2 regions of the Butyrivibrio sp. XBB1001 genome follow, and region 2 is predicted to be linked to the other one. Evidence: predicted binding sites of a transcription regulator. Region 2 holds the regulator's gene; the other holds the start of a gene.
The links. Region 2 encodes HrcA, which represses chaperone genes, less so after heat shock. Its sites were predicted from a motif close to TGTTAGCACTCNNNNNNNNNGAGTGCTAACA; they were not measured.
Positions count from the first base shown of each region.

Region 1: the regulator HrcA is predicted to act here: its motif matches at 4,718-4,748, upstream of htpG (molecular chaperone HtpG).

Region 1 covers NZ_KE384201.1:201,391-208,153, forward strand. Annotated here, with positions in the region: gene G631_RS20500 (ATP-binding protein) at 1-1,565, shown strand, start outside; gene G631_RS0116855 (response regulator) at 1,589-2,356, shown strand; gene htpG (molecular chaperone HtpG) at 2,446-4,575, opposite strand; gene G631_RS0116865 (peptidylprolyl isomerase) at 4,818-5,846, opposite strand; gene G631_RS0116870 (NAD(P)/FAD-dependent oxidoreductase) at 6,013-6,763, opposite strand, start outside.
Region 2 covers NZ_AUKA01000007.1:52,414-59,176, forward strand. Annotated here, with positions in the region: gene G631_RS18500 (S8 family serine peptidase) at 1-2,909, shown strand, start outside; gene G631_RS0107875 (hypothetical protein) at 2,899-3,696, shown strand; gene hrcA (heat-inducible transcriptional repressor HrcA) at 3,924-4,955, shown strand; gene grpE (nucleotide exchange factor GrpE) at 5,001-5,675, shown strand; gene dnaK (molecular chaperone DnaK) at 5,867-6,763, shown strand, end outside.

The sequences.
Region 1 (6,763 bases), on a different contig from region 2:
CAATGCCTTATCATTTGGGCTCAACTATAAACGACCTTATAAATCTGATATCAGCAAGAGCAAATGATAAGGGGCTTGCCCTTGAACTTAATATTGACCCCACCCTTCCAAGCGGCCTTATAGGTGATGAGATCAGGATAAAGCAGTGCGTCAGCAACATTCTCACAAATGCCGTCAAATACACTGAGGAAGGCTCTGTAACACTAAACATCAGCTACAGAAAAAAAGATGAAGGCAGTATTTACTTGAACTTCCAGGTAATTGACACTGGAATTGGCATAAAGGATGAAGACCTCAAAAAGCTCTACTCTCCTTTTGAAAGGATTGAAGAGAGCCGAAACCGCACTATTGAAGGCACCGGGCTTGGCATGAGTATTGTACAAAAGTTACTAGCTCTTATGGGTTCAAGCCTCAATGTTTCCAGTATTTATGGTGAGGGTTCCTCTTTTTCTTTTGAAATTGTTCAAAATGTTGCTTCCTGGGATGAGCTTGGTGATTTTAAAGAAAAGTATAAAGAATTTGTGCGGTCTCAAGAGAAGTATCATGAGAAGTTCAGAGCTCCCGAGGCTGAAATTCTGGTAGTAGATGATACTCCAATCAATCTCACGGTCGTAAAGGGTCTTTTAAAGGCAACTCAGATCAGAATTGACACCGCAGAAAGTGGAATGGAAACCCTTGAAAAGGTTCAGAAAAAGAAATACGATGTCATCTTTATCGATCACAGAATGCCGGAAATGGATGGTGTCGAAACTTTGCATGCCATGAAGGAGCTTTCCGGAAATCTCTGCAAAGGTGTTCCCTGTATTGCTCTTACAGCCAATGCAGGAGTTGGTGCCAGGGAAGAATACCTGGCAGAGGGATTTGATGGCTATCTGTCAAAGCCCATTGATGCAGCTCTTTTAGAGGATATGTTAAAGAGCTACCTGCCAAAAGAAAAGCTAATAGATGTTTCAAAAGACTCTAAAGACAGTGAAAAGGCTGATTCTGCAGGCGATGCAGATGTACTGTCTATGCTAGAGGGAATAGATTTAAGTGAAGCTATCAAAAACTGCGGAAGCCGGGACCTTCTTACAGATGTGGTAAAAGAGTTTTTGACAACCATAGATTCCAAGGCTGATAACATAGAAAACTTTGCAAATAGCGATGACTACAGGAATTATACAATTAGTGTGCATGCTCTAAAGAGCTCTGCAAGGCTTATTGGTGCTATGAAGTTATCTGAAATGGCTGCCTTTCTGGAAGACTGTGGAAATAAAGAAGATGCTCCTGAGGTAAAAAATAAAACTCCTGAGCTTTTAGCCCTTTATAGAAGCTACAAGGACAAGTTGTCAAAGATAAATGGCAATGAATCTGATAAGGAACTGCCCCCTATTGACGAGGAGACCTTGGAAAGGGCCTTTCGTGATATGAAAGAGCTCATTGATGCCTATGACTATGATACAGCAGATGGCATCATGAAGATGCTCGCAGAGTACAGTATTCCTGACAAGTATCAGGATAAATATAGCAAGGTAAAGATTCTTTTGTCCAACGTAGACAGAGATGAGCTTTTAAAGCTGTTATAGATATTGGTTAATGAGGATCGATTATGGAAAAAAGAGTGATTTTAGTAGGTGATAAAAAAAGCTTTATGGTGACCTCCATTGCAGGCGAGCTTCAAAGCCAGGGGTTTGAAGTCCTGCAGGCGCCACCTGACGTGACAGCAATTGAACATCTAGAGAATAAACCAAATGTCTACCTTGTCTATGTGGATGATATTGAGGAGATGATGGAGTTCTTTGTATATCTACGGGACAAGGCCATAGAAAACACGCTTTCTATAAGCGTAATAGGCTCTCCTGATGAAATAGAAAAAATCTACACAGCAACCACCAAAGATAAGATTGCAGCTGCATTTGTCAGGCCTGTCAATGTAAAAGAGCTTGGGGCTAAGATGCTGGAAATAGTTGCGGCAGAAGAAGTAAGACTTCAAAAGAAAAAGATTCTTGTTATCGACGATGATGGCACGATGCTGCGAACCATAAAGAGCTGGCTCTCTGAAAAGTACCAGGTATTCATGGTAAATTCCGGAATGGCAGCCATCACTTTCCTGGCCAAAAACACTGTTGACCTTATCCTCCTTGACTATGAGATGCCTATCACAAATGGGCCAAAGGTCCTTGAAATGCTAAGAAGCGAAACCACCACCAACGATATCCCTGTCATGTTCCTGACTGTAAAGGGTGACAAGGAAAGTGTCATGAACGTAGTAGCTCTTAAACCCGAAAAATACCTCTTAAAAACCATGCCACCAGCAGAGCTTATTGCAAATATCGATGAGTTCTTTGAGAAGCAGAAAGCGAAACAATATATTTAGTTTTCGATATAAAAAGGACGTTTCAGGTTACTCAAAAGCTTCTGAAACGTCCTAGCATATTGTATTCTTTTAAATTATGATATATCTGATCATTTTGTAAGTGTCAGCATGATCTCATTACTACGAGCGATGAACTTAGTCATAGCCTCGCCCTCAAGTGGTGCATTCTGGATGCGAGCAAGATCGTAGAGCTGCTCGCAGATCATCTTTGTATTGTTTGCATCTTCATGCTCAAGTACATACTGTACAAGAGGATGGTTAGCGTTAAGAATAAGTGTCTGGCCTTCTGCGCCAAAATCTCCCATTCCCATTCCGTTCATGGCATACATCTTCATCATGTCAGCCATACGTCTGGACTCTTCTGATACTGTAAGCATAGAAGAAAGCTTCTTGTCCTTGAGCTTTTCAAGCTTAACGGTGAGCTTGTCGTTCTTAAGAGCTTTCTTAACCTTCTCGGCAAGAGTTTTCTCTTTTTCTGCAAGTTCCTCTGCTGCCTTCTTGCCCACTTTGGACTTGAAGGTATCTGTAAGGTCTGCATCGATTCTCTTGAAGGAAATGCCCTCATTCTTGGCCTCAAGCTGCTGCATGAAAGGTACATCAATTGAGTGGTTCATGATGAAGGCTTCCATCTTCTGAGCCTTAAACATGTTGATGTACTGGCTCTGCTGCTGCTCATCTGTTACATAGTAAATTGTGCGAGGCTCTTTCTCTTTTTCCTCGTCCTTCTTGTCATCAGCTGTCTGATCCTTGGGAGCGTCTGCGCCATCTGAAACTGGCTTACCCTCAGAATCTACAACCTCTGCCTGAACCTTCTCACCATTCTCATCAGTAGCCTCTTCCTTGGCAGCTGCTTCCTCAGCCTCTTTGTTGATCTGAAGAGCCTCAGGAGTTGTAAGATACTTGCCATCAAGGTTCTTGAACAGGATATAATCTGTCATCTTCTGGCAGAACTTGTCGTCGCGAAGGCAACCATATTTGATGAATGGGCTGATGTCATCCCAGTACTTGTCATAGTTCTCTTTGTCAGTCTTGCAAAGACCTGCAAGCTTCTCAGCAACCTTCTTGCTGATGTACTCTGAAATCTTCTTGACAAAACCATCATTCTGAAGCGCTGATCTTGATACGTTAAGAGGAAGATCAGGACAGTCAATAACACCCTTAAGGAGCATGAGGTACTCAGGAATAACTTCCTTGATGTTATCAGCAATGAATACCTGGTTGTTGTAAAGCTTTATAGTTCCCTCAATTGACTCAAACTCCATGTTGATCTTAGGGAAGTAGAGGATACCCTTTAAGTTGAATGGGTAATCCATGTTAAGGTGAATCCAGAATAAAGGCTCCTTGTAGTCGCGGAATACCTTTCTGTAGAACTCCTTGTACTCCTCATCTGTGCAGTCCTTAGGAGTCTTAGCCCAAAGAGGATGTGTATCATTAAGAAGCTGAGGACGTCTTTTTATCTTGAGCTTTCTCTCCTCTTCCTGAGGCTCCTCGCCCTCTTTAGCCTCTTTCTTCTCAGGCTCGATAGTCTCTATAACTACATCGTCATCGCGCTTTTCAGATTCCTTGATGGTCTCTGTGCCGTCCTCGTTCTCCTTGGACAGGTAGATCTCATAAGGCATGAATGAGCAGTATTTCTCGATAACTTCTCTAGCCTTGTACTCGTTGCAGAACTCAAGGCAGTCCTCTGAGAGGTGAAGTGTGATTGTTGTACCAACCTCAGTCTTCTGACCGTCGCTCATCTCAAAGTCTGAGCCGCCATCGCAGGTCCAGTGTACAGACTCAGCATCTGACTTGTAAGAGCGCGTATCGATGTCTACATAATCAGAAACCATGAAGGTTGAATAGAAACCAAGACCAAAGTGACCAATGATCTGATCTGCGTTAGCCTTGTCCTTGTACTTGTTAAGGAAGTCTGTAGCTCCAGAAAAAGCTACCTGGTTGATATATTCCTCAACCTCTTCTGCTGTCATACCGATACCATTATCTGTGATCTTGATAGTCTTCTCTTTGTCATTTAAAACTACATCTACACGAGGTTTAAATCCCTCTGGAAGTGTGTACTCACCCATCATATCCATCTTGCGGATCTTGGTGATAGCATCACATGCATTTGAAATTACTTCTCTGTAAAAAATATCATGATCCGAATACAACCATTTCTTGATGATTGGGAACATGTTCTCGCTGTTGATTGAAAGATTACCTTTTTTTGAAGCCATAATTCTCACTCCCTTTTTAATAATTCTGTTCATATTGATAGTCTGATAAATCTGTCGCTTACACAATTTATCAGAATAAATGTGGGCGTATCTTGCCCACCAAGTTCTAGTTTAAGACCCTCAAAAACAAAAGTCAATAAAAAATTAGCACTCACAATATGTGAGTGCTAACAACGTTGTTAATCAAGTCTTTATTATTAAATTTGTGCATTATCTATTGATAGACATATTTCCTGGTTCAATCACTTGAAATATACATCATACACCTTCCATAAATCTGAAGTTGTCACTGCTTCGTTGGAAGTTACTTCGATGGAATCCCACAAATCTTCATTGAGCTCTTTTGTGAGAGTATCAACAAAGGCATCATATTTCTCCCCGAAGACTTCTCTTTTTCTCTCAGCGACAATCCTGACCTTGTTGTATTCAGTCTGCTCTCTGTTGAAGGTGGATATACATTTGATGATAACGTATCCGTCAGAAGTTTCCACAATCCCGCTTACTTCATCAGTTCCAAGGTTAAAAGCAGCCTGTTCATAGGCTTCATCCATCTCTCCCTTACCAAAGGAAATTGTGGATTCCTCAGCCTCGTTATAATTGGTCATCAGTTCTTCAAAGGTGCTGCCTTCTATGAGCTGATTTTTGATGCTGGTAGCCTTAAGATATGTGGTGTTCTTCTCTGATTCATTGAAGGGAACCTTCTCGCCAGCTGCATTAAGGCTGTAGGTCTTTAAAAAGATCTGCTCAACTGTGATAGTTCTAGCCTCGTCATCACTGATCTCCGGATTGATGTCCCTTATAATGTAGTCATAGACCTTGTCTGCAAGAGCGTATTCAGAATACACCTGAAAGATTGTATCCTCTGTTGCCCCATACATGGCATCAACATCTGACTGATTTAGAGTATCGTAGTAGGCAGCTGCTGCCTCTCTGGCATTTTGAAGTTCCTCTTCATCAAGTGTTATTCCCATATCCGCAGCCAGAAGGTTCATAGCCTTTATCTGAGCAAGCTTGGCAAGAACCGACTCTTTTAACTGGGTAGATACTGTGCCCTGATCTGTCTGAGCTTCCCATATCTGCGAGCCAAAGGTGTTCTCATAGCCATTCTGCGTGTTGATGAGGTAAACCATAACTTCCTGAATACTGCAAACACTGTCCTCTATTCTGAATACCTCATTATTAGAAAAGCCCGTGGTAAACACCACCTTGGCGGTCCCTTCAGAAAGGCCGCAGCCAGTAAGCCCACACAAGCTTGTTATAAGTAAAGCCATGCATAGGCTACGCTGGAATATATGAACTTTGTGTTTTGCTTTTGATTTCGCTGCTATTATCATCACTTGTTCTGCTTCTTATGTTTCTTATGCTTCATGCCTTGTTCTAGCTAGGCCGGGGTGTGCTGTGCCTGCGCTAAACTCGCGTTTATTCAAGTTGCTTATCTCAGTCAAGGCTCTTTATGATGCTGCGGGCAACGCTAAGGCCGTTGGCACTTGCCTGCTGAAGACCACGAGTAACACCGGCGCCGTCACCGATTGCGCGAAGGCCCTTAATGCTAGTCTCGAAGTCCTTGTTGACAATTACCTTATTAGAATAGAACTTAACCTCAACGCCGTACAGAAGTGTCTCGTCAGAGGCTATACCAGGTGTGACCTTATCAAGAGCCTGGATCATCTCATCAAGATCTACCATGATTCTGTGAGGAAAAACTAGTGAAAGATCTCCAGGTACCGCATCCTTAAGTGTAGGAATCAGGTTGTTTCTGCAGAGTCTCTCCTCTGTTGTTCTTCTGCCACGTCTGAAGTCTCCGTAAGTCTGAACAAGAATCTTACCGCCACAGAGCATGTTTGAAAGCTCTGCAATCTTCTTACCATATTCGATAGGAGTCTTGAAAGGCTTAGTAAAGTTCTTGGATACAAGAAGAGCAAAGTTTGTGTTGTTGGTCTTTAGCTCTTTTCCCTTATAAGCATGTCCGTTAACTACTGCAAGTCCGCCATCATAGTACTCTGTAGCAACCTCGCCTGATGGATTTGTACAGAAGGTACGAACCTTATCATCAAAGGTTGGTGTGTGGTAGATAAGCTTGGCTTCATAGAGGTTCTCATTGAGGAACTGCATAACTTCATCTCTTACCTCGACACGAACGCCCACGTCAACGGTTCCAGGCTTAGTCTCGATGCCGATTTCCTCGCAC
Region 2 (6,763 bases):
ATGTAAACCAGGATACAGTTGGTTCTCCTGGATCATACTACAATGCATTTACAGTAGCTAGTGCTGTAAACAGCTCAATTACTGCTAAGTATTTTGATGCTGCTGGCCAGAAGATCTTCTATTACGATGGAAATGATACAAAGGCTCCTAAGTTTGCAACACTTGCAAAAGACGAGGATGGAACAGAGTATCCATATGTATTCCTTAATGCTAAGGGATTGCCTGCTGATTATGAGGGTGTTGATGTAACTGGTAAGATCGTATTTGTACAGCGTGGTGAGTGCACATTCGGTGAAAAGCAGATGAATGCTGAGGCTGCTGGTGCAAGCGCTGTTATCATCTACAATAACCAGCCTGGTACTATCAACATGACACTTCAGGGAAGCACAGCAGTTATTCCTGCAATTTCTATCACACTTGCTGATGGAGAGGCAATTGCAGCAGCTTCCACACAGGTTTCTGATAAAGTTTATGAAGGAACACTTACTGTAGTAGATAAGCTCGGCGTTAACTACAATGTTGCTGATGGATACACAATGAGTGATTTCTCATCTTACGGTGTTCCTGGAACACTTGATCTTAAGCCTGAGATCACAGCTCCTGGTGGAAATATCTACTCAACAACAGACAATGGTACATATGGAATCATGAGTGGTACATCAATGGCTGCTCCTTCAATCACAGGACAGAGTGCACTTGTTGAGCAGTATATCCGTGAGAATGGACTTGATGCACGTACAGGACTTTCAGTTCGTACACTTGCTCAGTCACTTCTTATGAGTACAGCAGTACCTCTTCACGAGGGTAATGATCCTGAGGGACTTGAGTATTCACCAAGATCACAGGGCGCAGGACTTGGAAATGCATACAATGCAGTAACAACACCTGTTTATGCTCTTGTTGGTGATAAGGAAGGCAACGATGGTAAGGTAAAGGCAGTTCTTGGAGATGATCCAGAGAAGGCTGGAAACTACAGCTTCTCATTTGATCTCTACAATTTAACAGATGAACCTCAGTATTACGAGCTTGATGCTTCTGTTCTTACTGAGCAGATCTATGAGCAGAGCGGTCTTACATTCTTTGCTGGAACATCACACAAGCTTAACCCTTCAGTTTCACTTACAGCTAATAACACAGTTCCTATTTTTGATCTTGATGGAAACGGTGTAACAGATAAAGCTGATCAGAAGGCGTTCCTTAAGGTTGTAAATGGAACACTTGAGAATGAAACATTTAAGGCACACCCAGATTTATTCGACCTTAACGATGATGGTGCTGTAAATACTAAGGACGTATATCTCTTTACTAAGAAGGATCTTGCTTCTGAGAAAGCATTAGTTGAAGTAACAGATAAGACAACAGTTAATGTAAATATCAACCTTTCAGACAGCGATAGAGAATATCTTGCATTGTTTGAAAATGGTATGTATGTAGATGGTTTCGTATATGTTGATGGCGATGTAGATCTTTCAGTTCCATTCCTTGCATTCTATGGAAGCTGGGCAGATTCTTCAATGTTTGAGCCATACGACTTCTACGAGGCTAAATACAACAAGGATTATGCAGGACAGACATATTCAGGAGTTTCAAAGACTAACTTCCTGTCATTGTTCCCTCTTGGCGATTCTGATGAGTACTACTTCGTTCCTAATTTGTTCGTAGATGAGGATGAGTACTTACCACAGAGAAATGCTATCAGCTCAGAAAATGGAACAGTACTTGGTTCACAGTACTACTCACTTATTAGAAATGCTAGCAGAGTAATTACAACAATCAAGGATAAGAACACAGGTGAAGTTTACTTCGAAGATACAAAGACAGAGAATTATGCAGCATTTGTATATCAGGGACAGTGGCAGAACTATATTGATTATACAGAGCTCAACTGGCCAGCTACAGACAAAGAGGGTAAGCCTCTTCCAGAAGGAACAGAAGTTGAGGTGACTCTTCAGGCTATTCCTAGCTACTATGATAAGGTTGAGGATCCTACAACTCTTCAGAATGCAGGTCTTTACCTTAGAACACCTATCACAGTTGATAACACTGAGCCAGAGATCGTAAATGTTGCTCCAAATGCTGAAGATCCAACAAAGATCGATGTAACAGTTAAGGATAACCGTTATGTAGCAGCACTTCTTGTATATGACAAGGACGGAAAGACACTTGAGAAGCATGCTATCAACCAGACAGAAGAAGGTGCTGAGACTGTAGTAACAATCAATAATTATGATAAGAAGATCTTTATTGATGTAGCAGACTATGCTCTTAACATTGTTGAGTATCGCATTAACAATACAGACCATGAAGAGACACAGTTCGTTGAATCTATCACAATTGACCAGGGTGAAGAGATCATTCTCGGAACATGGGTAATGGATAACTTTACAGCAACTGTTGGCCCTGACTGGCTTGCAGAGGATGCTGATGGTGTTACATGGTCATCTTCAGATGAGGATGTTTGCTATGTTCTTTCATCAGGCCTTTTCCTTACATTTAGTGAGGGTGAATGCATAGTTACAGCAAAGACTATCAACACAACAGTTGATGGCGAGCACCTTACAGCTCAGATCAAAGTTATCGTAAATGATGAGCTTTATGAGGGCAATAAAGAACTTCCTGAGAACCTTCCAGATGATGTTCCAGCAGAGTTCAGAGCACGTTTTGAGCAGATCAAGGCTGCAAGAGCAGCTAAGGCAGATAACAGCGCTTCAGAGGCATCAAGTGAGGCTTCAAGCGTAGTTGCTGAAGATGAAAAGACAGATGATGCAGCAGTAGCAGCTTCTTCTGAGGTAGTAGAAGAGGCATCTGACGAGGCATCTACAGGCGCTTCTGATGATGAAGTAGTAGAGGATCAGGCTGGAGAGGCTGGTTCAAATGAAGAAGTTGTAGGAGGAGAGAATGATGATTAAATTATTGAATAGGGGAGTCGTTCTCGGATTAACAGCAGCAGTTCTTTTCTCAGTAGCACCAGCACAGACAGTTGCGGCAGCAGATGTTGCCCCACTTCACACAAGTGTTACTGTTGATGGAAGGGATTCAAAGCAGACAGTTACTTATGATCTTAATCTTGATACAGTTACTACTACAGATGGTAGAGTTGCTGTAACATACGATCCTGAGGTACTTGAGCTGACAAAGGCAGCTGATAAAGTTAATTTTGACATAGAGGACTTCAATAGCGATTATTCAGATGAGGATTCAAAGGGTGTAGCATTTGCTTATGTTAATGCTAAGCCAAAGAGCCGCAGCGGAAAGGTTCTACACGTAAAGTTTGCTGTTAAGGACTGGACTAAGGCTCAGGACACTGTTATCAAGACAGAGGTATTTGGTATCAACAATGAGGATCAGGAGGTAGTTCCTGCAACTGTTATCGAAGATCAGGTTTCAGTTGGAAGAAATAAGCCAGTTACTCCTCAGAACGTTACAGCTACACAGGTAGTTGGCGGCGTAGAGATCAAGTGGACAAAGGATGAGAACGCAGATTACTACGTAGTATATCGTGCAAAGGCTGAAGAGGGACCTTACCAGAAGATTGGTACTTCTAAGGGCGATTCACTCCTTAATGTATTCGTAGGCCAGAAGGACTACTACTATAAGGTAGTTGCTCACCAGACAGGTTCACCATCTTATGATTCAGAGCCTTCAGCTCCAGTTAAGGTTACTGTAACTAAGCTTCTTGGTGTTATCGGTGGCTGATAAGAAATCACATTAAATAAGGAAGAGACCTGCATCAATTGAGATGTGGGTCTCTTTTTTTCTACATTTTGATATTTCATACATTATTAATAAATGTAGAGGTTGACATTGGATGTAGGGAGTGATATTTTATGATACAGAAGATGTTAGCACTCAAACCTAGTGAGTGCTAACACTCAAAAATACCATTCCAATGAATTTAACCGGTGAATGCAGAGGAAGGGCCTATGGAACTAGACGAGAGAAAAAGAAAAATACTTCATGCCATAGTTAAGAACTACTTGGAAACAGGAGAGCCTGTAGGAAGTCGTACAATTTCCAAGTACACAGATCTTAATCTTAGCTCAGCCACAATCAGAAATGAGATGGCAGACCTTGAAGAGATGGGACTTATTTTACAGCCTCATACTTCAGCAGGTCGTATCCCTTCAGATCAGGGCTACAGAGTATATGTAGATGAAATGCTAAGGGATAAAGAGCAGGAAGTTGAGAACATGAAGGAAATGCTTCTTGACAAGGAAGAGAAGCTTGAGAATCTGCTCAAGCAGGTTGCCAAGACATTGGCCGTAGATACCAACTACGCAACTATGATCTCTGCTCCTCAGATCAGGAAGAATAAGCTTAAATTCATACAGATTTCCAAGGTGGACGAGGGTCATCTTTTAGCTACTATAGTAATTGAGGGCAATGTCATCAAGAACAAGATCATCCCAGTAGAGGAGGTTTTAGATGATGCCACAATGCTCAAGCTTAACATCCTTATGAATACAAGACTTGATGGTCTTGCAGTTGAGGATATTAACTTAGGCCTAATAGCTGCTGTTAAACAGGAGGCAGGTATCCACAGTGAGATCATTGGCAATGTTATAGATGCCGCAGCAGAATCCATCACAGCTGATGAAGATCTGCAGATTTACACAAGCGGAACAATGAATATTTTCAAGTATCCGGAACTTACAGACAGTGCCAAGGCAAGTGAGCTGATCAGCACTTTCGAAGATACCAAGGATCTTACAAGTATTGTTGAGGGAACTCTTTCAGCAGATACTGAGGAGACTGGAATACAGGTTTATATTGGTAATGAAACTCCTGTACAGGCCATGAAGGATTGCAGCGTAGTTACAGCAACCTATGAACTAGGCGATGGAATGAAGGGAACTGTAGGTATCATCGGACCTAAGCGAATGGACTACGATAAGGTTATTTCAACTCTTAAGAATATGAGACATGCGCTGGATGACCTTTACAAGAAGAACTAGCGCAGTTTGACATAGATTAGTGATTATCATCAGGAGGCAATCGATTTGAGTAATACAGACAAGAAAGAGAAACAGGTTTCCGAGCAGGAGAAAGAGGTTCTCGAAGATATCATGGAAGAGCTCGAACAGGAAGCAGAAGAGAGAGCGGAGAACAAGGAATCCGAGAACAAGGAAACAGAGAGCAAGGAAACAGAAAATAAGGATTCAGCGGACAAGGCTGAGGCGCCTGCAGATGCTGAAGCTCCCAAGAAGAAAGGACCTTTTGCCAAGAAAGAGAAAAAGGATCCGCTTAAAGAAAAAGTTGAAGAACTCAATGACCGTGTCATGAGACAGATGGCCGAGTTTGATAACTTCAGGAAGAGAACAGACAAGGAAAAGGCTCAGATGTTTGAACAGGGCCAGGGTAGTGTCCTTGAGAAACTTCTTCCCGTTATAGATAATTTCGAGAGAGGCCTTGCAGCAGTTCCAGAGGCAGAAAAGGATGGAGCTTTTGCAGACGGTATGAACAAGATTTACAAGCAGCTTATCAAAGAACTTGAAAATCTTGGAGTAACCCCAATTGAAGCTGTGGGTAAGGAATTCGATCCTAACCTTCACAATGCAGTAATGCAGGTTGAGAGTGCGGAGTACGAATCCGGAATAGTAGCACAGGAACTTCAAAAGGGATATAAGTTCCACGACACCGTGCTTAGACATAGCATGGTTGCTGTTGCACAGTGAGTGATATAGGGATTCAAAGTTTCAAATATGTATGCTTGCATGCATATATTTGAAACCTTGAAGACCGAACAGACATGAGGAAGTAGCATGATAATGCGGATTCCGAATGGATGTAGGATTGCGAGAATAAAATGGAGCAATCCGTATATAACGATGATTTGTATATTATTCAAATAACGGAGGAAAAAATCATGAGTAAAATTATCGGTATCGATCTTGGTACAACCAATAGCTGCGTAGCAGTTATGGAAGGTGGTAAGCCAACTGTTATCGCTAACGCAGAAGGCGCTAGAACAACACCTTCTATCGTAGCTTTCACAAAGAATGGAGAAAGAATTGTTGGTGAGCCAGCTAAGCGTCAGGCAGTAACAAATGCAGACAACACAATTTCATCAATTAAGAGAGACATGGGTACAGACAATGGTCGTACTATTGATGGCAAGAAGTATTCTCCACAGCAGATCTCAGCTATGATCCTTCAGAAGCTTAAGGCTGATGCTGAGCAGTATCTTGGCGAGAAGGTTTCTGAGGCTGTTATCACAGTTCCTGCATACTTCAATGATGCTCAGCGTCAGGCTACAAAGGATGCTGGTAAGATTGCAGGCCTTGAGGTAAAGAGAATCATCAACGAGCCTACAGCAGCAGCTCTTGCTTATGGTCTCGACAACGAGAAAGAACAGAAGATCATGGTTTATGACCTTGGTGGTGGTACATTCGATGTATCAATCATTGAGATTGGTGACGGCGTTATCGAAGTACTTTCAACAAACGGTGATACACATCTTGGTGGTGATGACTTTGACCAGGCAATCATCAACTGGATGGTTCAGGATTTCAAGAATAAGGAAGGCGTAGACCTTTCAGGCGATAAGATGGCTATGCAGAGACTTAAGGAAGCTGCAGAGAAGGCCAAGAAGGAACTTTCTTCTTCTACAACAACAAATATCAACCTTCCTTTCATTTCAGCAGGCGCTGATGGCCCTAAGCACTTCGATGTAGATCTTACAAGAGCTAAATTCGAAGAACTTATCCATGATCTTGTTGAGAGGACAGCTATTCCTGTTCAGAACGCTATGAAGGATGCAGGC